Regions from separate parts of the Geobacillus sp. CAMR5420 genome, predicted to be linked through region 3. Evidence: riboswitches for the same ligand, from Rfam matches in the RefSeq annotation. Region 3 holds a riboswitch; each other region holds the start of a gene.
The links. Region 3 has a riboswitch for cobalamin ahead of DI44_RS07695 ((2Fe-2S) ferredoxin domain-containing protein). Riboswitches for the same ligand answer to the same signal wherever they lie in the genome.

Region 1 (9,746 bases), on a different contig from region 3:
GGTATGTTTGTTTGTGATCGCCTGGCGATGGGGAATGCGCCATAACGTGCTGGAGGCCATAGCATGGAATGGGATTGGCGTTTTCTTGTTTACTCATATTTATCGATTAATTCAAAAAATAAAGAAGTAACAAAAATGAATCAAAAAAATGCAAAACCGTTTGTTTGCTCCCTGTTATAATGAGACAAAAACGAAAGGGAGGAAAGCGAACATGTCATTTGTTCCGTGCACGACTGCCATTTATGCATTTAGCAAAAACCACCAACCGGTTCGAACAGTCCAGTCAGGGGAAACGTTTGTCATCGAAACGTACGACTGTTTCCAAAATCAAATTACTTCAAGCGAAACGCCGTTTGACTCGATCGATTGGAATCATATCAATCCGGCGACCGGACCGATCTATATTGAAGGGGCGGAACCCGGTGACATTTTAGCGGTAAAAATTGAACAGATTCGCCTCAAAGGACAGGGGGTCATGGCTGTCGGACCAGGGCTCGGGGTGCTTGGAGACCGGATTCCGCAGTTTGAGGCAAAAATGATTCCAGTAGAAGAAAACCGGGCTATATTTGACGAGCATCTTTCTATTCCATTAAATCCAATGATTGGCGTCATCGGGGTAGCGCCGAGCGGTGAGGATGTGTCGTGCGGGACGCCCGGGCCGCATGGAGGCAATATGGATACAAAGCTCATTACAACAGGGGCAACCGTTTACTTCCCAGTTTTTGTCAAAGGGGCGTTGTTCGCATTAGGCGATTTGCATGCGGCGATGGGGGACGGCGAAATCGGTGTGTCGGGCATTGAAATCCCGGGGGAAGTGACGGTCACCGTCCGGGTGATGAAAGGATATTCGCTCAACCATCCACTGTTGCAAAACGATGATGGCATTGCGACGATCGTCTCGGCCAAAACGTTGGATGAAGCGGTCAAACAGTCGGTTGAGGAAATGGTTGATTTGCTGTTGCCGCATACTCCGTTGACGCTGAACCATTTGACGATGGTGCTTAGCGCTGTCGGTCAGACACAAATCAGTCAAGTCGTTGACCCGCTCGTCACGGCGCGTTTCTTTGTACCGCGATTTGTGCTTGAAGCGTATGGCATCCGCCTGTTTGAGGATTGAGGAGGGAACGGCGATGGCGCAACTTGAAACGAACACATCGGTTGAGTCGCTCGGTTATAAACAGGAATTAAAACGGTCGCTCACATTTGTTGATTTGTTGATTTACGGAATGGTGTTCATGGTGCCGATCGCTCCTTTCGGCATTTACGGGTATGTAGCGCAAGGGTCAAAAGGGATGGTCGCCTTAGCATACTTAATCGGAATGGTGGGGATGATTTTCACTGCCCTGAGCTACGCTAGAATGGCCGAAGCGTTTCCAATCGCTGGTTCCGTGTATTCCTACGCCCAGAGGGGAATGAATGAATATGTCGGTTTTATGGCAGGGTGGGTCATTTTGCTTGATTACATTTTCGTTCCGGCTCTTCTCTATTTGGTCAGCGCTGCTGCCTTAGCCGACATTGTGCCGCAAGTGCCGATTTACGTGTGGCTCATTCTGTTCATTGGCATGAATACGATCATTAATATTCTCGGAATCGAGATGACAGCCAAAGCGAACAAAGTGATTGTTGTTTTAGAGCTGATCGTTCTTGCAGTGTTTGTGATCACAGGAATGATTGCGATTATAAAAGGCGTCAATGGAGCACAGTTTACGTTCAAACCGTTGTACGATCCGAACCATTTCAGCATGGGGACGGTGATGGGGGCGGTGTCGGTGGCCGTCTTGAGCTTCCTTGGTTTTGATGCGGTGTCGACGTTGGCTGAGGAAACAAGGGACGGGAAATCATCGATCGGCAAAGCGATCATTTTTGCTTTGCTCGTTGTCGGTGCGCTTTTCATCGTGCAAACATGGGTCGCTGCTCTCATTTGGCCTGATTATACGACGTTTAAAAATGCGGACGTGGCGTTTTATCAGATTGCGGAGCTGGCAGGCGGACCATGGTTAAAATGGACAACGATCGTCGCTACCGCGCTTTCGTGGGGGATCGCAAACGCGCTCGTCGCCCAGGCAGCCATCTCTCGCATTTTGTACAGCATGGGTCGCGACCGTAAACTGCCCAGTGTGCTAGCCAAAGTGCATCCGAAATTTCAAACTCCATACGTCAGCACATTGCTTGTCGCTGTGATTTCGCTCATTGTCACGACGGTGTTCGCCTCGCAAATTGATAAGCTCGCTTCGCTTGTCAACTTTGGCGCCTTGACGGCTTTCCTCTTTTTGCATGTGTCAGTGATAAATTATTTTTTGCACAAACAAAAGAGCAACGATTACATCAATCATTTCTTGTTCCCGCTCATCGGCTTTATCATCATCGGTTATGTGTGGGTCAATCTTGACCCGCTCAGCAAAAAGCTCGGATTGATTTGGATCGCGATTGGACTCGTTTACCTGATCTTTTTGCGGCTCACGAACAAAGACTCCCGTCTAAGCGGGGAACTGTAGTCGCTTGTAAGGCCTGACGCCGTCATAAAAGGCGTTGGGTCTTTGATTTTTAGAGGCGATGAAACGTTTTTCCGATCTCGACGTATTACATAGATGAAAGGTATGAGATTACGGCGCCTTGTTAAGGCAAAACGCCGTTCATCCGCCAATAGGCGAGCGCCGATAAAACGTGGAAGGAGCCGGAGGAACATGAGCATGTTTGGAAAAGTCGCCGCCGATGTGCTTGGGTTAAGCGACATCGGTGCGGTCATTCAGCCGAAAGACTATGACAAAGTGGATGCCGATGATTATGTGATGCACGAGGATGGGGAGAAAATCTATTTTCTTATCAAATCAAAATCGGATGAGTATTGCTTCACCAACCGCGCGCTCATTCATTTGGACGGCACGAGCGCCGCGAGCAAAAAACGGACGCTGCGCCGCTACGATTACTACAAGCATCCGATTTCCGACGTATCGCTCGAAACGGCCGGGACGGTCGATTTGGATGCGGAAATTAAATTTAAAATTGGACCGCATTCCTACTCCATTGATGTGCATAAAAAGCATATTGAGGAACTGAAAGATTTGTATAAATCGCTGCTGGCGATCGCGGACATTTGCCATGAAAACGAAACGAAGTTCAACTATGCGGAGCGGAGTTTGGAACTGGCGGCCAAGGTGTTGGCCAACATGCGCGGTGACGGCGCCAATGTGTCGGCGGATTTTCAAGCCGTGAATGAATACGCTTTTCGCTGGCTGACGGAAGCGAAAAAGAACTATACGGTGAAGGATTTCGGCTTTGTGTTTGACAAATATATTCAACAGTGACGAGATGAAGGTTGTATCGGGGAAAGACGCCGTGCCAGAGGCGAGGTATCTTTCCTTAACCCGTGGTGCTAGATAAACTTGAGCAAGCATAAAAATAGCCCTTGCTGGCGGATCTCCTGTAGAATGAAAGTGCGACCTGCCATTCGAAAGGAGAATCCCCATGCAAGAGCACTTTCATTTTACTACAGATCGAGCCAAGATTCAAAAGCAATATGCCGCCATTTTCGTTTTTGTTTCTGCCCAACTTTCATGCATTCAGGTGCATCTTCACCGTCGAAATCGCCATTTGGTAAAGCAAGAGGACGCTGTCATCATCGCCATTCATCTTTTAGGAAAGCTGCTCGGTTTTACATCCGAACGGGCATGGCATCGTTTTGTCACGGGAAATTTGTTCACAAACGGCTCGTTTCTTGAACGCTCCCGATACAACCGCCGTTGCCGGGCGCTTGGTTTCGCCATCAAATGGATCCGTCATGAGCTGGCAAAACGCGGTCAACATCATGCCTATGCCGTCGTTGACAGCTTGCCGCTCCCGTTGTGCCATACCGCAAGAATGCATCGCGTCAAACGATTTCAAGAGATGGCAGACATCGGATATTGCGCTTCCAAAAAGCAATGGTACTACGGATTGAAGCTGCACCTTCAAGTGACTGATCAAGGGCTGCCGATGGGATATGTTGTCACCGAAGCGTCTTGTCACGACCGGGTGGCCGCTGAAACCGTCATGACGCAAATTCCACATCCGTATAACCTCGGTGACAAAGGGTATATCAGCCAAACGCTGCAAAAGAAGCTGTACGAAGAGCACCGAGTCGCGTTTTGGACGCCCGTCCGAAACAATCAGCGAATTCGCCAATCGGATGCATGGAAACAATGGATGAAGCGAAAACGTAAAGTGGTGGAAACCGTGTTTTCGATTTTAGTCGATTCGTATCGGATCACCAAGATTCGCGCGAACTCGGTTTCTGGATTTGAAACGGCACTGGATGGTATTTTACTGGCTTACTCACTTGTTGTTCTCGGGCTAGTTGAGCGCTAGCGCTCAACTAGCACCACGGGTTTAAGGTATATAAGCTGTAATAAAGAATTTCCACGGTTTTGTATTAATGTTCAAGCCAGTATATAATGCGAGTATGCCGAGAGTCTGGTGGATAAACACTTTTTTGAATTATATAGATGCAATTTGAAGTTTTCACATTGGTAGCTTTTACTGAGCATTGGATTGACTGTCGAACGACCGAACAACACCGCTTTCAGCCCCATGTATGGGTCTGAGAAGCGGGTGGTTGTTCAGTCGTCCGTCATGCCTTGGCGTGACGGAGGCAAGCAAAGGCTTGCCCTCGACAGTCGAAAAATCGATAAGTGGCTTTTCTGTCAAAGATATGTTAAACGTTTTGGTTGCACCTATATAAGTGTTTTAAGACACAGAAGGAATATTAAAATATAGGTATAGAAAGGGTTGAGGAATTTGAAGATTAAAGATGTATTTGGGGATTTGCCTACACTTACTACTGAACGTTTAATATTAAGAAAATTAACGTTAGATGATGCATATGATTTATTTGATTATGCGTCAAATCCGGAAAACTGCAAATATTTACCTTGGAGACCTCATCATACCATTGAAGATTCAATTCAATTTTTAGAATTTGTAATTAAGTCTTATAAAGAAGGTAGTTTAGCTCCGTGGGGAATCGTTTCAAAAGCAGACAATAAAATGATCGGGACAATTGATATAGTTAAATGGTTACCCAATCATCATAAAGCTGAGATAGGTTTTGTTTTATCGTATAAGTATTGGGGGAAGGGATTAGCAGTTGAAGCGGCTAATAAAATCATTGAATTTGGTTTTGACAAGATGGAATTAAACAGAATTGAGGCATTTGCTATGATTGAAAATGTTCAATCTTTAAGAGTTTTACAAAAGTTAGGGATGCAATTTGAAGGGGTTATGAGAGAACATTGGTATATTAAAGGTAAATTTAGGGATATGGCTATATACTCTATTCTAAAACGAGATTATTTTAAATCAAGGAACGGGTTGCAAAACGCATAACGGATGAATAAAGGGACACAAAAAATCCACTCTTATTGGGAATCATATACAGTTACTAAAAAACTTCAAAGGGGTGACACTATCAAGAGTTCCAATTCTTTGATCGAATACACCGATGAAATCGCTCCTCTTTTAGAGGCTTTATTTCGATGCATCGATCAACTTTTTTCTGGAAATACCTTATGTGGCGGGAAGATCACAGGTGTCTAAAAAGGCAATTGATTAAATGTTTATTTTGGAAAACGTGCTTTACGATCGATTCTTTGTAGCAGTTGATGAACATCTTCCGCTGTTTTTGCTATTTTTGATGTATTTATGAGTCTCTCATCTGTCCACCTTTTCAAGGACCAGCCGATGCTTTCAAAAGTAAGAATTTTCTGATGTTCATCATCATCTCTTAAACGATGTATGTGTTTAATCTCTGAAAGTGATCATGGTGGATGGTACGGCCCTTTGAAACATTCTTGTAGTATGATCTCCAAACAAAATGGGTCATTTCAACTCGGTATTACTAGTTTAAAGGTATAAAGAACGGTTGAACAAGTGAGAATTCTTTTTGTTTTCTCGATTAACCGCTGGAATAGTGGAGAAACAAAAGGTGCCTATGGTTATGTGATTGCTGTCTTCTTGAAAACTGGATTTGAAAAGTGTCTGTTTGATCTCCATAATGCGTTGAATGGGTATTTGATCAATTAAAGATTAACGGGGTAGAGCAGCCGCGTTGGTATAGATTTCATTGCTATCTGTTACATGTACAATTATAAATCATTATTGGAAATTTTTAATTTACACTCTATTTTTACCGCGTTATCAATTATAAGAAGAAGTTAAATTCTGAATATATATAAAAAGATATGTATTGCATGATGTTTAGTTACCCGTGGTGCTAGATAAAATCAGACGAGCATAAAAATAGTCCTTGTATGAAAATCTCCTTTTAAAATGAAAGTGCTCACCTAACATTAGAAAGGAGAAATCCCATACAAGAGCGTCTTCATTTTACAACGGATCAAGCGGAAATTCAAAAGCAATATACGGCGATCTTGTTCTTGGTATCAGCGCAACTGTCTGGCGGCTCTAAATGTATTGTAGCGCTGAAATCGTCATTTGTTAAAGCAAGGAAATGGGTCATAATCGCCATTCATATTCTTGGAAAGTTGTTTTGTTTTACTTCGGAACGAGCAGGGTATCAGTATGTCATTGGAAACTTATTCACTAGGGAGATGTTCCCTGAACGCTCTCGATATAACTGTTGTTGTCGGTTGCTCCGTTTTTCCGTTAAATAGAGTTTTTCTAATAGATCCGTCACCAACTAGCGAGGCACGGACAACATCATGCCTATGCTGTTGTGGAGATCTTGTCCCTCTTGCGCTGTGTCATCACGTGAGGCGTTAATGTTCAACTAGCACCACGGATTTTCCTTATTTTTTTCAAGATGGCAGTATAGATGGGGCAGCTGCTTTTTTTCTGCAGGAGAGGGCTAGGATCATTCCGCGATGTAGGAGGAGAGCTTGATGGATAAACACCAACAAGCCATTATCACCGTTTCAGCCTATATTACGAATGACACGGGAGAGGTTTTGCTTGTTAAAAGCTATGACCGCTCCGATACGTGGGAAATGCCGGGCGGACAAGTTGAACCAGGCGAGCCGCTCGATCGGGCCGTTCATCGCGAGGTGTATGAAGAGACTGGCGTTGACATCCGTCTCATCGGGGTCAGCGGCGTGTATTACAATGAAACTAAAAATATCATAAACATTGTATTTAAAGCGACATATGTGAAAGGAAACGTTTCTCCCCAGCCTGAGGAAATTCAAAAGGCGAAGTTTGTGTTGATCGATGAGTCGAATATTGATGAATATGTGACATGGCCGCATTTGAAATCGCGGGTGCTCGATGCGATGAAAAGGGAATGCTCTGTTCCGTATGAAACATGGGTTATGAATCCATCTCGATTGTCTGCAAGAGTGGGAAGGTGAAGTGCTGTAAATTCATAGTTGTCAAATGCTAAACGCTGCATTATTATAAAAATGTCCATATCCCATAACTGAATCCATTCGCAGCAAGGTGCCGAAACGGCTTAATAGGGAATCCGGTGGGAATCCGGAGCTGTCCCCGCAACTGTCAATGCGGACGAAATGAAATCGCCACTGTACGGACAGATGGCTTGCGCTGTTTTCCGTACGGGAAGGCTTCAGAGTAGGATGAAGCATGAGCCAGTAGACCTGCCTTGCTTGCCGCAGTTTCCGAATCTTCGGGGGGTGAGACGCGGAAACAGTCGTACAGGGCATTGTTGTGCCCATTGGCGGTCTGTTTCGCGCTCATTCCCAGATTTAGGCGGAATGGGCGTTTTTTATTGTACATACATCACTGAAGGGGGAATGACGGATGAAACGTTGGACATGGCCGGCGGTGGTGGCGGTGTTCTTCCTTTTGGCCGCCGTGCTCGTCGGCTGCGGCGGGGCGAATGGCAGCACCGAGCCTGCGAAAAAAGAAGAACCGAAAACGGAACAAGCGGCGTTTCCGGTGACGGTGAAAGACGGGCTTGGCGAGGATGTCATGATCAAAGCGGAACCGAAAAAGATCGTCTCGCTCATCCCAAGCAATACGGAAATCGCCTATGCGTTGGGGTTGGGCGATAAGATCGTCGGCGTCAGCGATTTTGACAATTATCCGGAAGACGTCAAAACGAAAACGAAAATCGGCGGCATGGAATTCAACGTCGAGAAAATCATTTCGCTCAAACCGGATCTTGTCTTGGCCCACGCGTCAAGCGCCCATAACTCGCGCGATGGCCTCAAGCAATTGAAAGACGCCGGCATCACCGTGCTTGTCGTGAATGACGCGAAGTCGTTCGACGATGTGTATGCGTCCATCGAATTGATCGGCAAAGCGACCGGGACGACAGACAAAGCGAAGCAAGTGATTAAGGATATGAAAGAGAAGCTTGCGCAAATTCAAGAAAAAGCGAAACAAATCCCGGCGGACAAACAAGCGAACGTCTGGATTGAAGTGTCGCCGCCGCCGCAGCTGTATACGGCCGGCAAAGGGACGTTTATGGATGAGATGCTTCAAGTGATTTCAGCGAAAAACGTCGCCGGCAGCTTGGAAGGCTGGCCGATGGTGACGGAAGAAAAAGCAGTGGCCTATAAGCCGGACGTTATCATCACGACATACGGCGGAGCGAAGCAAGTGTTTGCGCGCGCCGCTTGGAAAGACGTGCCGGCGGTGAAAAACAAGCGGGTGTATGACGTCAACACCGACTTAGTAAGCCGCCCGGGTCCGCGCCTTGTCGAAGGGGTCGAGGAACTTGCCAAAGCCATTTACCCGGATGTGTTCAAGTAAAACGTGGATGTATATATTGGCCGTCACGGCGGCCATGTTATCGTTGCTCGTAGGGATATCGACAGGATCGCTGTCGATTCCCTTTTCTTCTATTGTTCGCATTCTTGCGTCCGAATGGTTTGGTATGCCGCTTCCGTCTGACATTCCGGCCGATTGGGTGCCGATCGTGATGGCGATCCGCTTGCCGCGCGTCGTGCTCGCTTTTTTGGTCGGGGCGTCATTGGCACTGGCTGGCGCGGCGTTCCAAGGGTTGCTGAAAAATGCGCTCGCCGATCCGTACACGCTCGGCGTCTCGTCCGGCGCCTCGGTCGGGGCGGTGCTCGTCATCTTTCTCGGCTGGCAATGGCCGCTCTTTGGCACGTTCACGCTGCCGATCGTGAGCATTTTATGCGGCATGGCGACGCTTGTCGCCGTTTTGGCGTTCACTCGCGCGGTTGAGCCGCAGCTGTCGGTTGAGACGATCATTTTAGCCGGCATTATCTTCGGCGCGTTTTTCAGCGCCTTCATTTCACTGATGATCGCTTTGACCGGGGAAGAATTGCGGCAAATCATCTCATGGCTGATGGGGAGCGTCGCGATGCGCGGCTGGAAATACAGCGGGCTTTTGTTGCCGTTTTTTCTCATCGGCGCGGCGGTGCTTCTCGCCAACGGCCGCGAGTTGAACGCGTTTGCTTTTGGCGAGGCGGCGGCGCTTCATGTCGGCGTTGATGTTACGCGCCGAAAAGTCATCATTTTGACGGCGGCGGCGCTGCTCACCGGCGCGGCGGTGTCGGTGTCCGGGACGATCGGTTTTGTTGGGCTCGTTGTTCCGCATATGGTTCGGCTTGTGTGCGGGCCAAACTACCGGGTGCTCTTGCCGCTATCGCTCTTGTACGGCGGGGCGTTTCTTGTGCTTGCCGATGTGGCGGCGCGGACGATCATCGAACCGCGCGAACTGCCGATCGGCGTCATCACCGCGCTGATCGGCGCCCCGCTATTTGCCGTCTTGTTTTTCCGAAAAATGAAGCGAAAGATGGGATGATGATGCTCGAGGTGCGGGC
Region 2 (9,746 bases), on a different contig from region 3:
TCTCTTTTCCTTTTCTCTTCCCCATTGTATAATGCAGCGAGAATCCCTCCGTTAATCATGTTTTCCGGCAAAAAACCGCGTTGGACGATGCCCCAACGCGGTTTTCCTTACAGCTCATCAAACCCATTATCCACTTGCACTTTCGTATATTGGCGCGGTTTTTGCTCGAAGAAGTCTGATTTGCCGAGGTCGACTTCTTCATACGCTTTAATCCAGCGGAGCGGGTTCGTCCGATAGCCGTCAAACGGGCGGTCAAAACCGAGCTGATGAGCGCGGACGTTGGCGTAAAACTTAATGTACGCTTCCAAATCAGCCAAGTCGATGCCATCGATGTCATTCCCGATGATTTCCCCGGCCCATTCGATTTCCAGCTCAGCCGCTTTCGTAAACGTTTCACGGACAAAATCGGAAAGCTCCGGCGTCCGATACTCCGGGTATTCGTTCAACACTTCTTTGAAAATTTTCGCAAACAAATCAACATGAATGTGCTCGTCACGGTTGATGTAATTGATCATCGTGCTCGTCGCCACCATTTTTTGCTGGCGCGCGAGGTTGTAGAAAAAGGCGAACCCCGAGTAGAAAAACAATCCTTCTAAAATAACGTCAAAGACGATCGACCGCAGCAAGTTTTCCACATTCGGCTCTTCCGCAAACGCCTTGTAGCCGTTCGTCACAAAATCGTTCCGCTTGCGCAGCGTCGGTTCGTTCCGCCAAAAGTCGAATACTTCATCTTGCTTCGCTTTCGGCACAAGGCTCGAGAGCACGTACGAATAGGAATGGTTGTGAATGACTTCCTGCTGGGCGAGCATGATCATGAGCGCATTGATGCTCGGGTCCGTAATGTAATCAGCGACACGTCCGGCGTAGTCGGTTTGGATGCTGTCAAGCAGCGCCAAGAGTCCAATGATTTTCAAAAACGCATCCTGCTCGCGGTCGGTCAGCTGCGGAAACTGCTTCACATCTTGCGCCATATTGATTTCAAACGGCGTCCAAAAGTTGGCGAGCATTCGCTTATATTTCGCATACGCCCATGGGTAGGCAATATCGTCCCAGTTCAACACATTCGAGCAGCGGCCGTTGATGATGCCCGTCGAACGGTTCGGCGCCTCCGGATCCATAATCGGTCGTTTGACTAAGCCGATCGTCATCGTCCATTCCTTCCTTTCGTTTTCTAGTATCGTGTGCGCGGCCAACCGCGGACGCCCCTCCCGCACAAGGAAGGGAAAGCCCGACCAAAGGCGTTTGTTGCGCCCCACGGTCAGCTCGCACAAGAATCGCACTCGTCGATCGTCCCCGATGTCGAACGCACGTAATACGTCGTTTTCAACCCCGACTTCCACGCCGTCAAATGCAAATCGAGCAGCTCTTTTGCCTTAATCGTGTTCATGACGTAGAAGTTAAAGGAGATGGCTTGGTCGATATGGCGCTGGCGGGCGGCGTTTTGCTTGATGCTCCAACGTTGGTCGATATGGTACGCCGATTTGTAATACCATGTCGTCTGTTCGTTTAAATCCGGCACCGTAACGGGAATCTTATAATCTTTCTTTTCCTCGGCGTATACTTTTAAGAAAATGGGATCAATGCTCGCCGTGCTGCCAGCGATGATCGACGTCGATGCGTTCGGGGCGATGGCCATGATATAGCCGTTGCGCATCCCGTAGCGGGCCACATCTTGCTTCAGCCGATCCCAATCGAGTTCACCGTGGCTTTGGTAGCCGCGCCGCTCAAAATAAGCGCCCGTCTGCCAGTCCGACCCCGGAAACGCCGGGTAGCTCCCTTTCTCTTTGGCGAGCTCCATGCTCGCTTGAATCGCCAAATACGCGATCGTTTCATACAGCTCGTCGGCATAGCGGACCGCTTCCTCCGACTCCCAGCGAATGCCTTTTAACGCCAAAAGATGATGCCAGCCAAAGGTTCCAAGTCCGACAGCGCGGTATTTTTCGTTCGTCAGGCCGGCCTGCAGCACCGGAATATTGTTTAAATCAATGACATTATCGAGCATCCGCATTTGAATCGGGATGAGCCGCGCCAAAACCCCATCGGTCACCGCCCGCGCCAAGTTGATCGACGATAAATTGCAGACGACAAAATCGCCTGGTATTTTTTCAATGATGATCATCCCGTCTTTTACATATTGCCGCTTCATCACCGTTGGGCTTTGGTTTTGCGCGATTTCCGTGCAAAGGTTGCTGCAGTAGATCATCCCGAGATGGCGATTCGGATTTTGCCGGTTCACTTCATCGCGGTAAAACATAAACGGCGTCCCCGACTCGAGCTGGCTGCGCATGATGCTTTTCATCACTTCGATCGCCGGCACTTTTTCTTTCGACAGTCTTGGTTCGTTGACACATTGCCAGTATTTCTCCCGAAAGCTGCCGCACCCTTTTTCCTCATCATAAAAATCTTCCAAGCTAAACCCCATCACCTTCCGCACTTCATGCGGATCAAACAAATACCAGTCGCCGCGCTGTTCGACTTGCTCCATGAACAAATCAGGGATGCAAACGCCGGTGAACAAATCATGCGTCCGCAGCCGTTCGTCACCGTTGTTGAGCCGCGCATCGAGAAACGCAAAAATGTCTTTATGCCATACATCCAAATAGACGGAAATGGCCCCTTTTCGCTGTCCTAACTGATCGACGCTCACCGCTGTATTGTTCAACTGCTTCATCCACGGGATGACGCCGGAGGAGACCCCTTTGAATCCTTTGATGTCGCTGCCGCGCGAACGGATTTTGCCTAAATAGACGCCGATGCCGCCGCCCGATTTCGACAAATTGGCGATGTCGGTGTTGCTGTCATAAATCCCTTGCAAGCTGTCATCGACCGTGTCGACAAAGCAGCTCGACAGCTGGCCGTATGACTTTCCGGCATTGGCAAGCGTCGGCGTCGCCACGGTCATGTATAAGTTGCTTAACGCCCAATACGCTTCCTTCACGAGCTCAAGGCGCCGCTTGGGTGGTTCATTCACCATTAGCGTCATGGCGATGACCAAAAACCGCTCCTGCGGCAATTCATACAGCCGCCGCTCATAATCGCGGGCCAAATACCGATCAGCGAGCGTGCGCAGCCCGATATACGTAAACAACAAGTCTTTGCCTGGATCAAGAAATGAGCCAGCCGTCTCGATCTCTTCTTTCGTATAACGCTCAAGCAATAGCGGGCTGTACACCCCTTGTTCTGTCAAAGAAACGATTAATGAATAAAAATCACCATATCGCTCGCGCGCATCGTACCCGCGCTGCCGCGCCGCCTCGCGGTACAGTTGCTGCAAATACAGCCGGGCGCACACAAATGTCCAGTCCGGCTCATCTTCATCAATGTAAGAAAGTCCTTCCAAAATAGCCGTTTGGTGCAGCTGTTCTACCGTGACGGACTCCTTTCGACTGAGAAGCTGCCAAACACGCTCGACGTATTCATCAAGCGACAGACGGCCGAATCCAGCGGCGGCTTGCCCAATCAGCGACGCAAACTCTTCACGTGAAAAAGAAACCGGCTTCCCTTGGTCATCGATGATGATCATTTTCGTCAATGCGGTCATTCGTTTCCCCACTCCTTCAATAAAAAATCCGCTCGGGCAGGCGAGCGGATGAAACGACAGACGGAAAAAAGGCATACGAAACCCTTTTTCTTTTCCCCTATCGTTTCATCTTCTCACACCCCGAAGAACATGAAACGTTCCAAGCAAGGCAGGTCTCCTGACTCGTGCATCGTCCTACTTTGGGGCCTTCCCAGCGGCGCGCCGAATGGCTCTTGCCGCCAGTGGCCATCCCATTTCGTCCGCACATACAGTTGCGGGGGCAGTTCCGGATTCACACCGGATTCCCTATTAAGTCCTGATGGACACCATTGCTTGGCGCAACGATATATAGTTGTTTAAAAAATAGAACAAAACAATATATAGTAGATGATCATCCTGATGGAACAAGCATATACCAAAACCGGGAGAATTGCAAGAGTGGGCGAATCAAATTTTCTCTTCCTCAAAAAATCATTCCGTTGTTCACATTCTGTTCATAAAAGCATGCTACGATTCACCATGTACGAGAATCATACGAAGGAGGGGGACACAAAATGGGATACAGACCCCAAATCTCACCCGCCCATCAAGAGTGGGCAGTGGAAACACACGAATTGGTGAAAACCTTTGGCGACCACCGGGCCGTGGACGGTCTCAATTTGCGTGTGCGCGCGGGCACCATCTATGGTGTGCTGGGCCCCAATGGAGCCGGCAAGACAACGACAATCCGAATGTTAGCGACGTTATTGCGCCCGGACGCCGGTTCCGCCCAAATTTTTGGGTACGACGTCGTCAAACAACCGCAAGTCGTCCGGCAATTGATTGGTGTCACCGGTCAATACGCCTCTGTTGACGAAACGCTCAGCGCAACAGAGAATCTAATGATCTTTTCTAGGCTTCTGGGACTGAGCCGAACAGAAGCAAGGCGAAAAACAAGCGAATTATTGGAGGAATTTGGTTTGACAGAAGCAGCCAAGCGCCCATTGAAACATTTCTCTGGCGGTATGCGCCGGCGTCTGGATCTCGCCGCCAGCCTCATTGCCCAGCCGCCGCTCATTTTTCTTGACGAACCGACCACCGGACTCGACCCGCGCACGCGCAATCAAATGTGGGAAACGATCCGGCGCTTGGTGAATATGGGAACAACGGTGCTGCTGACAACCCAATATTTACAAGAAGCGGACGAATTGGCAGACCGCATCGCCGTAATTGATCACGGCCGAGTCGTCGCTGAAGGGACACCCGATGAACTCAAGGCGTCCATCGGTCAATCGTCATTGCAAGTCAAGCTGCAACATCCTGGAGAGATCGAAACGGCCAAGCGCATCATTGAGCGCGTTCTCCATGTTCGGCCGACGGTATCCTTAGAAACCGGGAACATCACGGCGCCGATGGCCGATCCAGACCATGTGACGGACCTGCTTGTCGCTTTGCGTCAAGAGGGCATCCACTTAACCGAGTTAAGTGTGCAAAAACCAACCCTCGATGAGGTCTTTCTGACCATTACCGGCCATGGAGTGGAAAAACGTGCAGATGAATCCAATGATGTAAGGGAGGAAGCGATGAGATGAAACCAGTGTCTCCTCAATTGGAGGTCAAACGCCAACAGAAAAACCGTACAAGCGTTTCCCAAGCTGTACGAAATTCGCTGACGATGGCCTATCGTGGTTTGTTGAAGGTGCGGCGCACACCCGAACAATTATTTGACGTCACTTTTCAGCCGATTATCTTCACCTTGATGTTTACCTACATCTTTGGTGGAGCCATCGCGGGGAATGTTCATAACTACTTGCCCATGATCATTCCCGGCATTCTCATCCAAACGTTGATCGGGGCTTCCGTCACTTCAGGAGTTCAACTTCGCGATGATATGGATAAAGGCGTGTTCGACCGCTTTAAATCGCTGCCGATCGCCCGCATCGCTCCGTTGGCTGGGGCGTTATTAGCCGATGTAGTCCGCTATGTCATCGCCACCACCCTGACGTTTGTCATGGGATTTCTTATCGGCTACCGTCCGGAAGGAGGGATCGCCAGTGTGGCGCTTGCGGGCGTTTTCGCCATTGGATGCGCGTGGGCCGTCAGCTGGATCTTTGCCTTCTTCGGCGTCATTGCCCGTCATGCGGCCGCTGTACAGGGAATCTCCATGCTGGCGTTGTTCCCACTGATGTTTGTATCGAATGCGTTCGTGCCGGTCAAGACGATGCCCGATTGGCTACAATGGATTGCCAAAGTCAATCCCATTTCCCATATGATCGCGGCCGTCCGCGAGTTGACGAATCACGGAACGATAGGCACCGATTTCGTCCTCTCCTTGCTCGGCGCGGCAGCCATTGTTGCGATCTTTGCTCCGATCACCGTTCGTGTCTATATGCGCCGCGCATAACCACTGGGGATGTCCGCGATGAGCATCCCCGCTTCTCCAATGAATATTAAAAATCAAACCCATCGTTTCATTATCTGCTGTCACGACGAAATTATAAACGAACCAGCTTCAACATTGACGAAGGCCAAGCAAAAGCGACACAATGGAAAATAGCATGAAAGGACAATGAAAGGGGATGACGATGACACGAATTTTAATCGTCGATGATGACGCGCATATCCGCGAACTCGTCAGCCACTTTTTAAACTTAGAAGGATTTACAATCCATGAGGCGGCTAACGGAAAAGAAGCACTTGACGTATTGGAAACAGTGAAAGTGGATTTGGTCATTATGGATATTATGATGCCGGAAATGGATGGTTGGGAGCTATGTCGCGAACTGCGCGACTACGACGATGTCCCCATTTTAATGTTGACGGCCAAAGGGGAAACAAGACAGAAGGTGAAAGGATTCGAGCTCGGGGCGGACGATTATCTTGTCAAACCGTTCGACCCACTTGAGCTCGTCGCCCGGGTCAAAGCATTGCTCAAACGGTATCGAATCGCTACATCGCAAATCGTACAAATAGGCCGTTTATCGTTAAACCGCAAGACGTACGAATGCCGTTTGGGAGACCAAGAGATCTTCTTGCCGCCGAAAGAATTTGAACTGCTTTTTAAATTGGCCAGCTATCCGGGCAAAACGTTTACACGCGACGAGTTGATTGAACAGATCTGGGGCTACGATTATGATGGGGATGAACGAACAGTGGATGTGCATATCAAACGATTGCGCGAACGGTTTGCCCAACCAGATTCTCCATTTTCCATCCGCACGATTCGCGGGCTCGGCTATCGGTTGGAGGCACAGTCATGAAACGATTGCGATTTGTGCTTAAATCCATCTTGACGGTTATCGCTGTAATGTCCATCGTCTCTCTCTTTTGGACTGCGGCATATTTCATCACAGAAGCGCTCTACACCCAATTCGCTTGGCGGCCGCACCCGCTCGTTCGTCAAATCATTTCATCGATCCTCGGCTTTTTGCTGTTCGGGATGACTATGAGCGCGATCAGTCCTTTTTTGCGAAAGCGCGAAAAAGTATTTTGGCAACACTTAATAGATGCCATTAATCGAATCGCCAAAGGCGATTTTCGAGTAAATCTCCAGGCTGACTGGGGCGGACGGAATCATCCGTTTGCCGAACTCGTGACACGCATTAACGACATGGCCGCGAATTTGCAGGCCATGGAAGAAATGCGGCAAGAATTTATTTCTAATGTGTCTCATGAGATCGGCTCTCCGCTCACATCGATCCGCGGGTTCGCCCGAGCGCTCAAAAACGAGGACCTAAGCCGTGAACAGCGGTTGCATTATCTCGACATTATTGAAACGGAGTGCGTCCGTTTGTCGAAGTTAAGTGAGAATTTGCTGCGGTTGGCGATGTTAGACTCCGATCACTACCCGTTTCATCCCACATCCTATCGCTTGGACACACAGCTGCAAACACTCATTCTTCACTGCGAGCCACAGTGGGCGGAAAAAGAATTGAACATGTGTGTCCTGTTTGAGAAAGTCATCATTACAGCCGATGAAGATTTGCTTAGCCAAGTATGGCTGAACTTGATCCATAATGCGATTAAATTTACACCGAAAGGGGGAACCATCACCATCCAGCTACAACGCCGCGGTGAACAAGCCATCGTCACCGTTTCCGATACAGGGCCAGGAATCAACGAACATGACCAGCTCCGCATTTTTGAACGATTTTATAAGGCCGATAAATCCCGCCATCGCGCCGCAGGGGGTAGCGGGCTCGGGTTGTCGATCGCCAAGAAGATTGTCGATATCCATCATGGAATCATCTCCGTGCAGAGCCAGCCGGGAGAAGGAGCGACTTTTACGGTGGAACTCCCCGTTCATGGCCCGGTTTCTTAGCCCTCTCCATTCCCTATGACAAAAACAAACGAGCAGCATGTTCTTCCTTTTGGTGAAACGCCCATTTCGCGACATTGCTCTCGTCATCTAGAAGGTTGTGATGGAATAGAAAACTTTGGTTGAGCGGGAGGATTTCTAAAATGGTGAAACCTTACGAAATCGTTTTTTGTCTGAACAAAAAAACAGACCATGTTCAAGGAAATCATGGTTTTTCACCACCCTCTAAAACAATGGGTTCCTGTTTCGAATATCAAAACGGGCTGAATTCCTTCACTTGAAAGTCAGCCTCTTTCAATCAAGAGATGAACAAACGTCCCGGCTGAGCCCCGGGACGCTTCCTTTCTCTGCTACGCCTCCAAAACAGACGCTGGCCGCTTCTCGTTTTGTACGGATTGAGCAAAATCGTACTTCTTTTCCACATAGACTTGATGCCAAACCATAAACGCCAAGACCGTCCACAGCTTGCGGCTATGATCCGCCTTGTGGCGGGCATGTTCATCCAGCAGCCGATAGAGCACGTCCTTATGGAACAGATGATCAGTTTCGCTTTCGTTGATGAGCTGTCTCGCCCAGTCATACATTTCGTTTTTCAGCCAGTGGCGAATCGGCACGGGAAACCCTAATTTTTTCCGGTTTAACACATGATCCGGTACGATGCCCTCGGCCGCTTTGCGCAAAATATATTTCGTCGTGCCGTTGGCTGTTTTCATGTCAGGGGCGATTTGCCTAGCAACCTCAAATACCTTTTTGTCTAAAAAGGGAACGCGCAGCTCAAGCGAATGGGCCATCGTCATTTTGTCCGCTTTGACTAAAATATCGCCCCTTAGCCATGTATGAAGATCAATATACTGCATCCGGTTGACGGGTGGGTAATGAAGCGTTTCGCGGTAAAAAGGAGCCGTCACCGCCGTATATTCGCGCCCCTCTTGGTACGTTTTGAGCAACGCCGCTTTTTCCTTTTCGCTATAGATTTTCGCATTGCCGACATACCGTTCTTCAAGCGGCGTCGTTCCGCGCTCCAAAAAGCTTTTTCCTTTCATTCCGTCCGGAAGCATCTTCGCGATCACCCGCAACACCGCTTTTACGATGTTTGGCATGCGCGCAAACAGCCGCAACGACTCTGGTTCGCGGTAAATGTTGTAGCCGCCAAACAGCTCGTCCGCCCCCTCGCCGGAAAGCACAACCGTGACATGCTTTCTCGCCTCACGAGCGACAAAATACAGCGGCACAGCCGCAGGATCGGCAAGCGGATCGTCCATATGCCACATAATTTTCGGCAGCTCTTCCATATACTCCTGCGGTGAGATGACATAGCTAATGTTGTCTACCCCAAGCTTCTCTGCGGTTTCTTTTGCGACATCGATTTCACTGAACCCTTCCCGCTCAAACCCGACGGAAAATGTCTTCAGGTGCGGATGGAATTGTTTCGCGATGGCGACGATGAACGATGAATCAATGCCTCCCGACAAAAACGCACCGACCGGCACATCGCTGCGCATATGGACGTTGACCGAATCAAACAGCGCATCGCGGATTTTCTTTACAAGCTCCTCTTCCGATTGGCGAATGGGCTCGAAGGATGCCTTCCAATAACGATGAATGGTGAGCGGTTTTCCGACTTTTTTCTTGAGATAATGCCCCGGCTCCAGCTTGTAAATGCCGGCCGACATCGTCAGCGGCTCAGGGACATATTGGAATGTTAAATAATGCTGCAGGGAATCACCGTTTGGCGATTCCTGTCTGAGGGCCAGCAAGATGCTTTTCTTTTCCGAAGCGAAAAACGTGCGATCTCCTTGCTCCGCATAAAAAAACGGCTTAATGCCGAACGGATCCCGCGCCGCAAACACCGTTTTCTCTTGCTTGTCCCAAATGACAAACGCAAACATCCCGCGCAGCTTTTCGACCGCTTTTTCTTTTTCCGCGCTG
Region 3 (9,746 bases):
CCATGTCCACCCAAGCAGCAAAGCCATGATGATGCCGGCCGCAACATCGACAAGAGGCACATGCGCTTTTTCCCGCTGATGCGTATGCCCGGCCGACGCGACGCCTCCACGCGCCGCAAGCGAACGGCTGAACGCTTCATACGACTGCCACGTTTTCACCCACAGTTGGTACATCAGCATCCCGCCATGCCGCCAATGCGTTCCTCCGCTGCGGGCCCGCAATGCCAGCATCAGCTCTGCGGCCGCCTGCTCGAGCAAAAAGATAAAGCGATACATAAGAAAACAAAGTTCCACGAGCGCCGCCGGCAGCCGCATTCGCCTCAGCACCGCAATCAAGTCCGGCGCCGGCGTCGTAATGAGAAGGAAAAACAAGCACGACCAGGCGGCAAGGGAGCGAACGGCGAGCTTTGCAGCCGGCTGCAGCTGGCTGTCGATGAAAGTTATTTGAAAAGGAACCGACACGGACACAACGAGCGTCAGCAGGCTGAGCCCTAAAAAAACGGAGGCGGCGAGCATCGCTTTTCCATACACGGAAAACGGCACTCGTGCGCGAGCGACAATCCAATACGCCATTCCGATGAGCACAAGCCATTGTTCGCGCCAGCCGCCCATCATGACAACGGCAAGCATAACAAACGCCACGATCAGCTTCCACTCCGCCCGCCATGCCCGCAGCCGGTTGTCATACGCCCAACGGTCAAACTCGCGAATCATGGTTGTTTTTCCGCTCCGAACGCCCTTTGTACAACCCGACGACGTAGCCGATCACGCCGGCGCCAAGCGCGGCTTGCAGCGAGAACAGAAGCGTTTCGACTTCGCCGCCTGGAGGGGTGAAGATCGACTCAAACCACGGCCGGTAATGCGGGTTGAGCGTTTGAATGGCTTTTTCCGCCTGATCGTCCGTTCCACCGAATTCCGATCCGCGCGCCCACCAAAGCGGAATGATGACAAGCAAAGCAGCCAGCAACACGAGCAAGCCATTTTTCTTCATCGCATTACGCCCCCTTTTCCTTTTGGAACAGCGGAGAAGCTTGATAGGAGGAAAGCCAGTTCCAGACGATTACCGTTATGATGCCTTCCGTCACCGCCAACGGCACTTGAGTAATGGCAAAAATGCCGGCGAATTTCAAAAACGAGGCGGTGACTCCCCCATCAGGAGACGGAAACGCCAAGGCAAGCTGCAGGGACGTCATGACATATGTAGCCAAATCAGACAAACAAGCGGCAAGAAACAAAGCCGCTCGATTGGATACCGCCCCTTTTCGGCACAGTTGATACACTCCGTACGCGACGAACGGGCCGACGATCGCCATCGACATCGCATTGGCCCCAAGCGTCGTCACTCCTCCGTGGGCAAGAAGCAGCGCTTGAAAGAGAAGAACGACTGTGCCGATCACCACCATCACCCATGGTCCAAACAAAACCGAGCCGAAGCCGATCCCGGTCGGATGCGAGCTGCTGCCGGTGACGGATGGAATTTTCAGCGCCGACAATACAAACGTAAACGCACCAGCTAACGCCATCAGAAGCTTATGTTCGGGGTGCTGCTTCAGCGTATGCACAAGCCGCCGCAATCCGAACACAAAGAACGGCAAAAACAGCAGCCACCAAAACAGCGCCCATTTGACAGGCAAAAATCCTTCCATAATGTGCATGGCATACGCTTCATTTTCATTCGTCAACCAAAAATAAGCAGTGAATAAAGCCGCCATTCCGCTCCATCGAACCGCTCTCTTCATTTATCCCTTCACTCCTTTCACGCTATGTTCGGTTTTTCGTTTTCCGCTTGGCGCCTCCCGCAGGCCGGCCGGCGTCAACACCAATTCGCCTTCGTATTCATACGTCGCCCATTCCAAAAGAGGCAGCCCCTCATCCAAATGGGCGCGCACAACCTCCTTTGCCCGCTCCGGCGTCATCTGTCGATACCAAACGCCTTGTGGATAGACGATCATCACGCACGCGTCTTGGCATCGTCCGTTGCAGCGCGTCCTTGTTGTATGGACAGCATCGTCAAGCCCGAGGCGGGCGATCTCCTCGCGCACCGCGGTTGTCACGTCATCTCCGCCATGGCGGAGGCACGTCCCTCCGTTGCAAATGAGCACATGATGCTTCATTCCCCGCAAATCCCACGTCGCCACCAAATCCCCCCTTTTGCTAGAATGGTAGAATGAAATGCGGCAGACGGACGGTTTTTCGACAAAAGAAAAAGCACCTCTACAGCAGAGGTGCAGAAAAATGTATACGAAAGCCGTAAACGGCCCAAACAGGGCCCCTAAAGCCGTCATTCTCCCGCACGTCTGCCTATAGTCCCGTAGGCATCCGTCCGATCCAAACAAGGCAGGTCTCCTGACTTAGGATCATCGCTTGGCGGCGTCTTCCCGAAGCATCCTTCAGTGACTTGTTGCCGCAAAGCTCTCCATCACAGTGGCGGGCACCGTGCCGGATTTTCACCGGGCTTCCCTTTTCACCCAAGCCCTTAAGCAGGCTTAGGCACCTTGTTTGTCTTACCGCCATATATGCGCTGTCATGGAACAAGCATCCGTTTTCATCGTAGTACAACCAATGCGTTGCCGTCAACCGTTTTTTGCCGACAAATCTTTGTTGGCGACGACAACGCCGTCCGCATCAGCGTACACGTACGCCCCTGGCTCCCAGCGGACGCCGCCAAACTCGAGCGCAACGTCGCGGGCGCCTTTTCCTTCTTTTTGGCATTTCGAGCGGGCGTTCCATTTCAACCAGAACGATACATCTCCAACTTGTCCAGGTCTAAGACAAATCCAGCGCCCAGCAATATATCCAATCCTAACAAACCGTTAATCCCCTCATAGTCCATCCCGCTAAAATCAATTTCATACTCTCTTAGCTGGAAAGAATCTAGCTGAATACAGTCTAATTTTTTTGTAAACGCGTACTCTTTCCCACCGATTCCGTAATAAGCCACAATACGATCGCCCGGCTCTACCCGCAAATGAATATCTTCTACTGCATTTTGAGAAATCACTGTTTTCGCCGCACCAGTATCAATCACCATATTATGAATCAACTTAGACCTTCCTTGATAAACGATTTCGATCGATGCAAACAGCAAGCCTTCACGATATTCAATCTGCATAATGAAATTTCCCTCTCAGGCCAATCGCTCCCCGAACTTTTAAAACAATCTCCTTGTGGCTAGTATGATAAACAAGCTGATTCCCTTTCGATTGCAGCAACTCACGAGTTGCATCCTTGTCCGAAACCGTTCCGATAACAGCCACCTCTTCAATGATTTCTTGATCTCCCTCTAAATGGGACTTTAATACTTGTAATTTCACAAATTGATTTGGATACAATGAACGCACTTCCTGCCATTCCATCTCCATCGCCTCAACCTGTTCGTTGTATTGAACGAGACTCGACCGCAGCCGTCAACCATTTTTCGCCAACAAATCTTTGTTGGCGACGACAACGCCGTCCGCATCAGCGTACACGTACGCCCCTGGCTCCCAGCGGACGCCGCCAAACTCGAGCGCAACGTCGCGTGAGCCTTTTCCCTCTTTTTTGCTTTTCACCGGGCATGTGCCGATCGCCATCACGCCAATCGGCATGGCGCCAATTTCCGCTGAATCGCGGATGCAGCCGTGGATGATGACGCCAGCAAGCCCCCTCTCGCAAGCGATTTGCGCCAGCCGGTCGCCTAATAGCGCGACGCGGCGCGAGCCTTTTCCATCGACCACGAGCACCGTCCCCGGCGGCACCGTCTCCAGCGCTTCTCGGACAAGGACGTTGTCTTCAAACACATCGACCGTCGCAATCGGCCCGGAAAACGCCCGCTTTCCGCCGTACGATTGGAACGGCAACTCGCATACTTGCAACTCGTCTAAAAATTGATCGCATAAATCGGCTGTTTTCATTGTCGCTCTCCCCTTTCATGTTTTGCATTCGCCGTCATTCGCCAAAATCCTTCTGCCTCAGCAGTTTTTTGTCGACGATCTTTCATTCGAACGACTGACACGAACGCGGCGATGTGAACCAAACCATTGTGTGGCCGTCAATCGCTTCGATGTATTCCACCGATCGCATTGAAACCATAAAAAACGGCCCCGCGCCGATATATAGCGGAGACCGTTTTCACCGGCTCAAAGCCCCTCCGGTTTGACCAGACGTTCAGCTGGGCTAGCTGGATTCGAACCAGCGCATCACGGAGTCAAAGTCCGTTGCCTTACCGCTTGGCTATAGCCCAACGTTTTGTTGTCGTTTACAGTATGCGGCATGATAACGCACTTTATGCATCAAACTGAATATCCCTTTGCTTGATGTGCGAAACTATCGGTACAAGCATCCTTTCCCCACTATATCACCTCGTTTTTCCCTCGCACTTGTTTTCCCGATATGATAACTGGAAGGGGAGAGATGTATATGCGCCGGATCACGGTTTTTCGCTTCTATCTTTGCACATTGTTTTTGTTATCGTTGCCGATCGTCTTAGCGGCCGCGGCTGCCTGGCAGCCATCCAGCCAGCCGAAAACCGCCGTCATCGCCCACCGCGGCGCGTCCGGATACGCGCCGGAGCATACGCTCTCATCCTACCGCCTCGCCGCCCGCATGAATGCCGATTATATCGAAGTCGATGTGCGGTCAACGAAAGACGGGAAGCTCGTTGCCCTGCATGATGCGACGCTCGCCCGGACGACAAATGCCGAAACGGTCTATCCGCGCCGTGCTCCGTGGCGGGTAAATGATTTTTCGTTCGCTGAACTGAGGCGGCTGGATGCCGGGTCGTGGTTTCATCCACGCTTTGCCGGCGAGCGCATCCCGACGCTTGATGAGGTGATTCAGATGCTGAAAGCGGAGCGTGTGGAAGCCCCGTTGTACATCGAAACGAAACAGCCCGGCATCGAAGAGGCGGTCGTCCATCTATTGAAAAAACACGGTTTCCTGCAACAGCGCCGCGTCATGTTTCAATCGTTCCACCCGGAAAGCTTGCAAGCGCTCCGGCCGCTCATCCCGCACGGCATTCGGCTCATTCAATTGGTCGGCGAGAAGGAAGCGCACAGCGGCCGCGACGAGCTGCTGCAACAAATCGCCGTCTATGCCGATGGCATCGGCTTGCCGCTCTCAGCCGTCACCGAAGAGTGGGTGCGCGCCGCCCATGGCCGCGGGCTCATGGTTCACGTCTATACCGTCAATGAACCACACGATCTCGCTCGCCTATGCGCCATGGGCGTGGACGGTGTGTTCACCGATTATCCAGACCGCCCTGGCCGCATTGCCGCCTGCCGTCGTTTGCCCCGTCATTGACCCGCCTTCAGGGAGCCAGGGGGAACTCATTCTTTACATAATGTTATTACGGTTAATAAAAACGAAAATCGTTCCCATTTGACCCGATTCGGTGTATCATTTGAGAAAAAGGAGGCCAGATCATGTGGACGATCATCGATTACGAAAACGGCCCATTTACCGTGACGACGGACCGCCGCCGCGTCCAGCTTGAGCGCGTGTTTGACTTCCTTGCCCGCTCGTATTGGGCGAATGAGCGCAGCCGCGAAACGATCCTCAAATCGCTTGACCATTCGCTCTGCTTTTCCCTTTTTCACGGCGACAGGCAAATTGGCATGGCGCGCGTCATCACCGACCGGGCGACGTTCGCCTATCTGTGCGACGTGTTCATCGATGAAGCATACCGTGGGCAAGGTCTCGGGAAATGGCTGTTATCATGCGTGCTCGCCCATCCTGATGTCGCCGCTGTCCGCAAGGTGATGCTCGCGACCAAAGACGCGCACGGGCTGTACAGGCAGTTCGGCTTTGCCGCGCCGAGCGAGCCGGAGCGGTTGATGGAGCGGATTCAAGAGCCGCGAACGGAGTAAAGGGCAAAAAAAGGCGGGCCGCCATCGGTCCGCCTTTTCGCCAAACCTCCCGTCCCCCAACGCCTGTTGCCTTCGTCACCGCTTCGGAAACTGAAACGACAATTTCTTCTCGTTTTCATCCCAAACGAGTATGGCGTCAAACGTTTTCCCGCCTTTTTTAAACCCTTTTATGACATTTGTTTTCCCTTGCGCCAGCAGCTTTTTCACATTCGCCGCCGAAATCGATTTGCCGAGAATGCGTTTGGAGATCGTAAACGAGCATTTTGTTTTCGCGTACTGGTCGCAACCGTACAACGTTCCTTTGTCGATGACGGTCCCGCCGCAAAGCGGGCACGGCCCAAGCTTCTCGCCCATCGTTTTTTTCTTCCTTGTCCGCTGGATTGAGGCGGTGTCAACCCCTCTGAAATTCCAATTCGGCGCGGCGGCGATGGCGTCAGCGACCACTTTTTGCGCCAACTTTTTCACCTGTTCCATAAAGGCGGCGGGCGAGGCGCTCCCTTCGCCGATTTCGCTTAAGCGCTGCTCCCATTTCGCCGTCATTTCCGGCGAGGCGAGGATCGTGCCGCCAAGCGCCTCGATCAACACTTTCGCCTTGTCGGTCGCGTACACGAGGTTCTTTTTCACTTCAATATACTTCCGCTCTTTCAGCATGGTAATGATCGCCGCCCTTGTTGCTTCCGTGCCAAGCCCTTCCGTTTTGGCGAGCACTTTTTCCAGTTCCTCATCGTCCAAAAATTTTCCCGCCGTTTTCATCAAGGTGATGAGTTCGCCTTCTGTATACCGTTTCGGCGGCTCGGTCTTCCCTTCTTTCACCTTTACAGCGGCCGCTTTCCCCGCCTCCCCTCGCTCAAGGGGAGGCAGCGCAGCATCTTTCTCCTCCTCATGCGGGCGGATGACCGCGCGCCATCCTTCCTCGACGACCTGCCTTCCTTTCGAAACGAAGCGAGCCCGACCGTCAACGAGCGTCGTGACGGTCGTATAATCGATGACCGCCGCCTGGTGGTGGGCGGCAATTAGGCGGCGGACGACCAAATCGTACACCTTCCGTTCGTCGGCTGACAGCTTCTCGGGATCCACCACTTGCTCGGTCGGGATAATGGCGTAATGGTCCGTCACCTTTTTCTCGTTTACATAACGTTTATTCTGTAAAATCGACGGCTGCGGCAGCGGAAAATACGAAGCGTACGCCGGAAACGAGGACAGCTTTTGCAAAATGGCGGGAAACGTTTCCGCTTCCCCTTTCGTCACATGCATCGAATCGGAACGAGGATACGAAACGATCCCTTTTTGGTAGAGCGACTGCAGCACATCAAGCGTCTTTTTCGGCGAGAAGCGGTACAACTTGTTCGCTGTCGCCTGCAGCGTCGATAAGTTGAACAACAGGGGCGGCTGATACGTTTTCCGCTCCGTGCGGACGTCGGCGACTTCCGCTCGTTTTCCTTGGCAAAAGGCAGCGATCTTTTTCGCCATCTCCTCGTCCTTGAGGCGCGTTTGGCCGTTTTTATCCGTCCATTTTCCTTCATAACGCTTGTCGCCAATGACAAACGAGGCGACGACTTCCCAAAACGGTTCAGGGCGGAACTGCTCAATTTCCCGCTCACGCCGGACGATCAGCGCCAATGTCGGCGTCTGCACGCGTCCGACGGAAAACACATCATTCATCCCGCGCTCTTTCAGCAAGAGGCTGTACACGCGCGAGGCGTTCATGCCGACGAGCCAATCAGCGCAGGCGCGGGCGTACGCTTCCTCATAGAGCGGGCGCGTCGTCCGTTCATCAAGCAGGCGGCGGAACCCTTCCTCGATCGCCTTCGGGGTCAAGGACGACAGCCAAAGCCGCTTCATCGGCTTGTTCACGCCGCTTAGGCGGATGAGGTTGCGCACAATGAGCTCCCCTTCGCGCCCCGCGTCGCCGGCATGGATGATTTCCGTCACTTCCGGCTTTCGCAACAGTTCCTTGACCACTTGAAACTGTTTCGCCTTCGCTTTTTCGATCTCATACTCGAACCGTTCCGGGATGATCGGCAACGTGTTGAGCGTCCACCGTTTCCACTCGGGGCGGTACCGCTCAGGAGCTGCGAGCTGGAACAAATGCCCGATCGCCCATGTCATATACGCCCCGTTGGGAAACAAGTCATTCGGCAAAATTTCGATATAGCCTTGCCGTTTTTTTGTCCGAAAAATCGAGGCGAGCGTCGCCCCTTGGTCCGGCTTTTCCGCGATAATGACTTTCATCGTCCTTTCCCCTTACGGCACATCATGCCCCATGGAGCTTTGCAAAATGGCGAACCATTGCTCGCGGGAAAGCGACAAAGACAGCGCCCGCACCGCCCGCTCGATGCGTTCTTGTTTCCCCGAGCCGACAATCGGCATCATCCGCGCTGGATGAACGAGGAGCCACGCGTACAGCACTTCGTCGATCGTCTCAGCGCCCACTTCGCCTCGCACTTGTTCAAGCGTCCCGCGCAGCCGCACCGCCCGGTCATCGTCAGCGGAAAAAATCGCTCCACCGGCGAGCGGCGACCATACCATTGGCGGAACGCGCTTCTCAAGGCAAAGGTCAACTGTGCCGTCTTCAAGATTTTCCAACCGATACGCCGATACTTCGATTTGGTTGGTCACGAGCGGAAACGGCAAATACGACTGAAGCATTTCCCACTGCGAACGTTTAAAGTTCGAGACGCCGAAATAGCGCACTTTTCCGTCCTGTTTCAGCTGGCAAAACGCCTCGGCCACCTCTTCTGGATTCATGAACGGATCCGGACGATGAATGAGCAAGACATCGATATAATCCGTGCGGAAATTGGCGAGCGACTGCTCGACCGAGGCGATGATATGGGTTTTGCTTGTATCATATAATTTCATCCCGTATTTTGACGGCAGCTTGATGCCGCATTTCGTCACAATCTCGATCTGACCGCGCAAGCTTGGCTTTAACGCCAGCGCTTCGCCAAAGCGCGATTCACACGTGTAGTCGCCGTAAATATCAGCATGGTCAAACGTCGTAATGCCGCGCTCAAGACAAAATTCAATGAGCCCGAGCAGCTGCTCGCGCGAATAGCCCCAGTCCGCAAGCCGCCAACAGCCGTGAATGAGGCGGGAAAAAGTCAAATCGTCCGCTAAACGGATTCGTTCCATTGATCGTCTCCCTTTCTTTTTTTGGTTTTGGCTAAAATCGTTCCGCTTGCGCATACTACCAACAAGAGGAAAAAACGGAAAGGACGTGATGATATGAAGCGCTGGCTTCTTGGGCTCGCCGCCGTGCTTCTTTTGGCCTCCCCATGGCCGACATCAGCCGCCGAAACTGCATACGAATGGAATGTGGCCGACATTTACCCATCCGAACACGAATGGATGCGCGACTACAAGGCGGTGAAAAACGCCTTGCCGAAACTGGCGGCGTTTGAAGGGAAGCTTGACGATGCGAAGACGATCGCCAAACTGTTCGCCCTAAACGAACAAACGGCCCGCAAGCTCGAAAAACTGTCGCTTTACGCCCATTTAAAACGCGATATCAACATTGAAGATGAAACGGCGGCCCGGCTCGGGGCAAAAGTGGAAGCGCTCGCCGCCCAATATGCGGCGAAAACAGCGTTTATCGAGCCGGAACTGCTCGCCCTCCCAGAGCGGACGCTCAGGAAGCTCCAAAAAAGCAAACCGCTGAAAGCGTACCGCTATTACTTCCATGAGTTGCGTGAGCAAAAGCCGCATACGCTCACGAAACGCGAAGAACAGCTGCTCGCGAAACTATCGCCGGCGCTCGGCGAAGCAGAGAACATTTATGACCACGCCGCCCGCGGCGATTACGAGCCGCCATCTGTCACGATGCCGAACGGAAAGACAGTGACATTGACCGACGACCAATACGCCGCCATGCTCGAGCACCCAGACCGCCGCTATCGA

Region 1: it holds a riboswitch for cobalamin, as region 3 does, so the genes downstream of both, DI44_RS05670 (ABC transporter substrate-binding protein) here and DI44_RS07695 ((2Fe-2S) ferredoxin domain-containing protein) in region 3, are expected to answer to the same signal.
Region 2: it holds a riboswitch for cobalamin, as region 3 does, so the genes downstream of both, DI44_RS11785 (ribonucleoside-diphosphate reductase subunit alpha) here and DI44_RS07695 ((2Fe-2S) ferredoxin domain-containing protein) in region 3, are expected to answer to the same signal.

What each region holds. Positions count from the first base shown of each region.
Region 1 covers NZ_JHUS01000050.1:101,524-111,269, reverse strand. Annotated here, with positions in the region: gene DI44_RS05635 (hypothetical protein) at 1-130, shown strand, start outside; gene DI44_RS05640 (acetamidase/formamidase family protein) at 212-1,117, shown strand; gene DI44_RS05645 (amino acid permease) at 1,131-2,495, shown strand; gene DI44_RS05650 (PH domain-containing protein) at 2,691-3,305, shown strand; gene DI44_RS05655 (IS982 family transposase) at 3,466-4,344, shown strand; gene DI44_RS05660 (GNAT family protein) at 4,774-5,361, shown strand; gene DI44_RS05665 (NUDIX hydrolase) at 6,876-7,340, shown strand; cobalamin riboswitch at 7,410-7,609, shown strand; gene DI44_RS05670 (ABC transporter substrate-binding protein) at 7,750-8,706, shown strand; gene DI44_RS05675 (iron ABC transporter permease) at 8,693-9,727, shown strand; gene DI44_RS05680 (adenosylcobinamide amidohydrolase) at 9,724-9,746, shown strand, end outside.
Region 2 covers NZ_JHUS01000024.1:4,221-13,966, reverse strand. Annotated here, with positions in the region: gene DI44_RS11780 (ribonucleotide-diphosphate reductase subunit beta) at 108-1,148, opposite strand; gene DI44_RS11785 (ribonucleoside-diphosphate reductase subunit alpha) at 1,259-3,616, opposite strand; cobalamin riboswitch at 3,671-3,866, opposite strand; gene DI44_RS11790 (ATP-binding cassette domain-containing protein) at 4,075-5,091, shown strand; gene DI44_RS11795 (ABC transporter permease) at 5,088-5,903, shown strand; gene DI44_RS11800 (response regulator transcription factor) at 6,085-6,759, shown strand; gene DI44_RS11805 (HAMP domain-containing sensor histidine kinase) at 6,756-7,820, shown strand; gene asnB (asparagine synthase (glutamine-hydrolyzing)) at 8,168-9,746, opposite strand, start outside.
Region 3 covers NZ_JHUS01000039.1:86,028-95,773, forward strand. Annotated here, with positions in the region: gene DI44_RS07710 (CbiQ family ECF transporter T component) at 1-714, opposite strand, end outside; gene DI44_RS07715 (ABC transporter ATP-binding protein) at 1-4, opposite strand, end outside; gene DI44_RS07705 (energy-coupling factor ABC transporter substrate-binding protein) at 698-991, opposite strand; gene DI44_RS07700 (energy-coupling factor ABC transporter permease) at 996-1,712, opposite strand; gene DI44_RS07695 ((2Fe-2S) ferredoxin domain-containing protein) at 1,740-2,138, opposite strand; cobalamin riboswitch at 2,319-2,513, opposite strand; partial or broken gene DI44_RS07690 (hypothetical protein) at 2,574-2,792, opposite strand; gene DI44_RS07685 (retropepsin-like aspartic protease) at 2,732-3,112, opposite strand; gene DI44_RS07680 (hypothetical protein) at 3,102-3,356, opposite strand; gene rraA (ribonuclease E activity regulator RraA) at 3,408-3,893, opposite strand; tRNA gene DI44_RS07670 (tRNA-Gln) at 4,151-4,222, opposite strand; gene DI44_RS07665 (glycerophosphodiester phosphodiesterase family protein) at 4,399-5,280, shown strand; gene DI44_RS07660 (GNAT family N-acetyltransferase) at 5,403-5,846, shown strand; gene DI44_RS07655 (DNA topoisomerase III) at 5,922-8,078, opposite strand; gene DI44_RS07650 (aldo/keto reductase family oxidoreductase) at 8,091-8,981, opposite strand; gene pepF (oligoendopeptidase F) at 9,075-9,746, shown strand, end outside.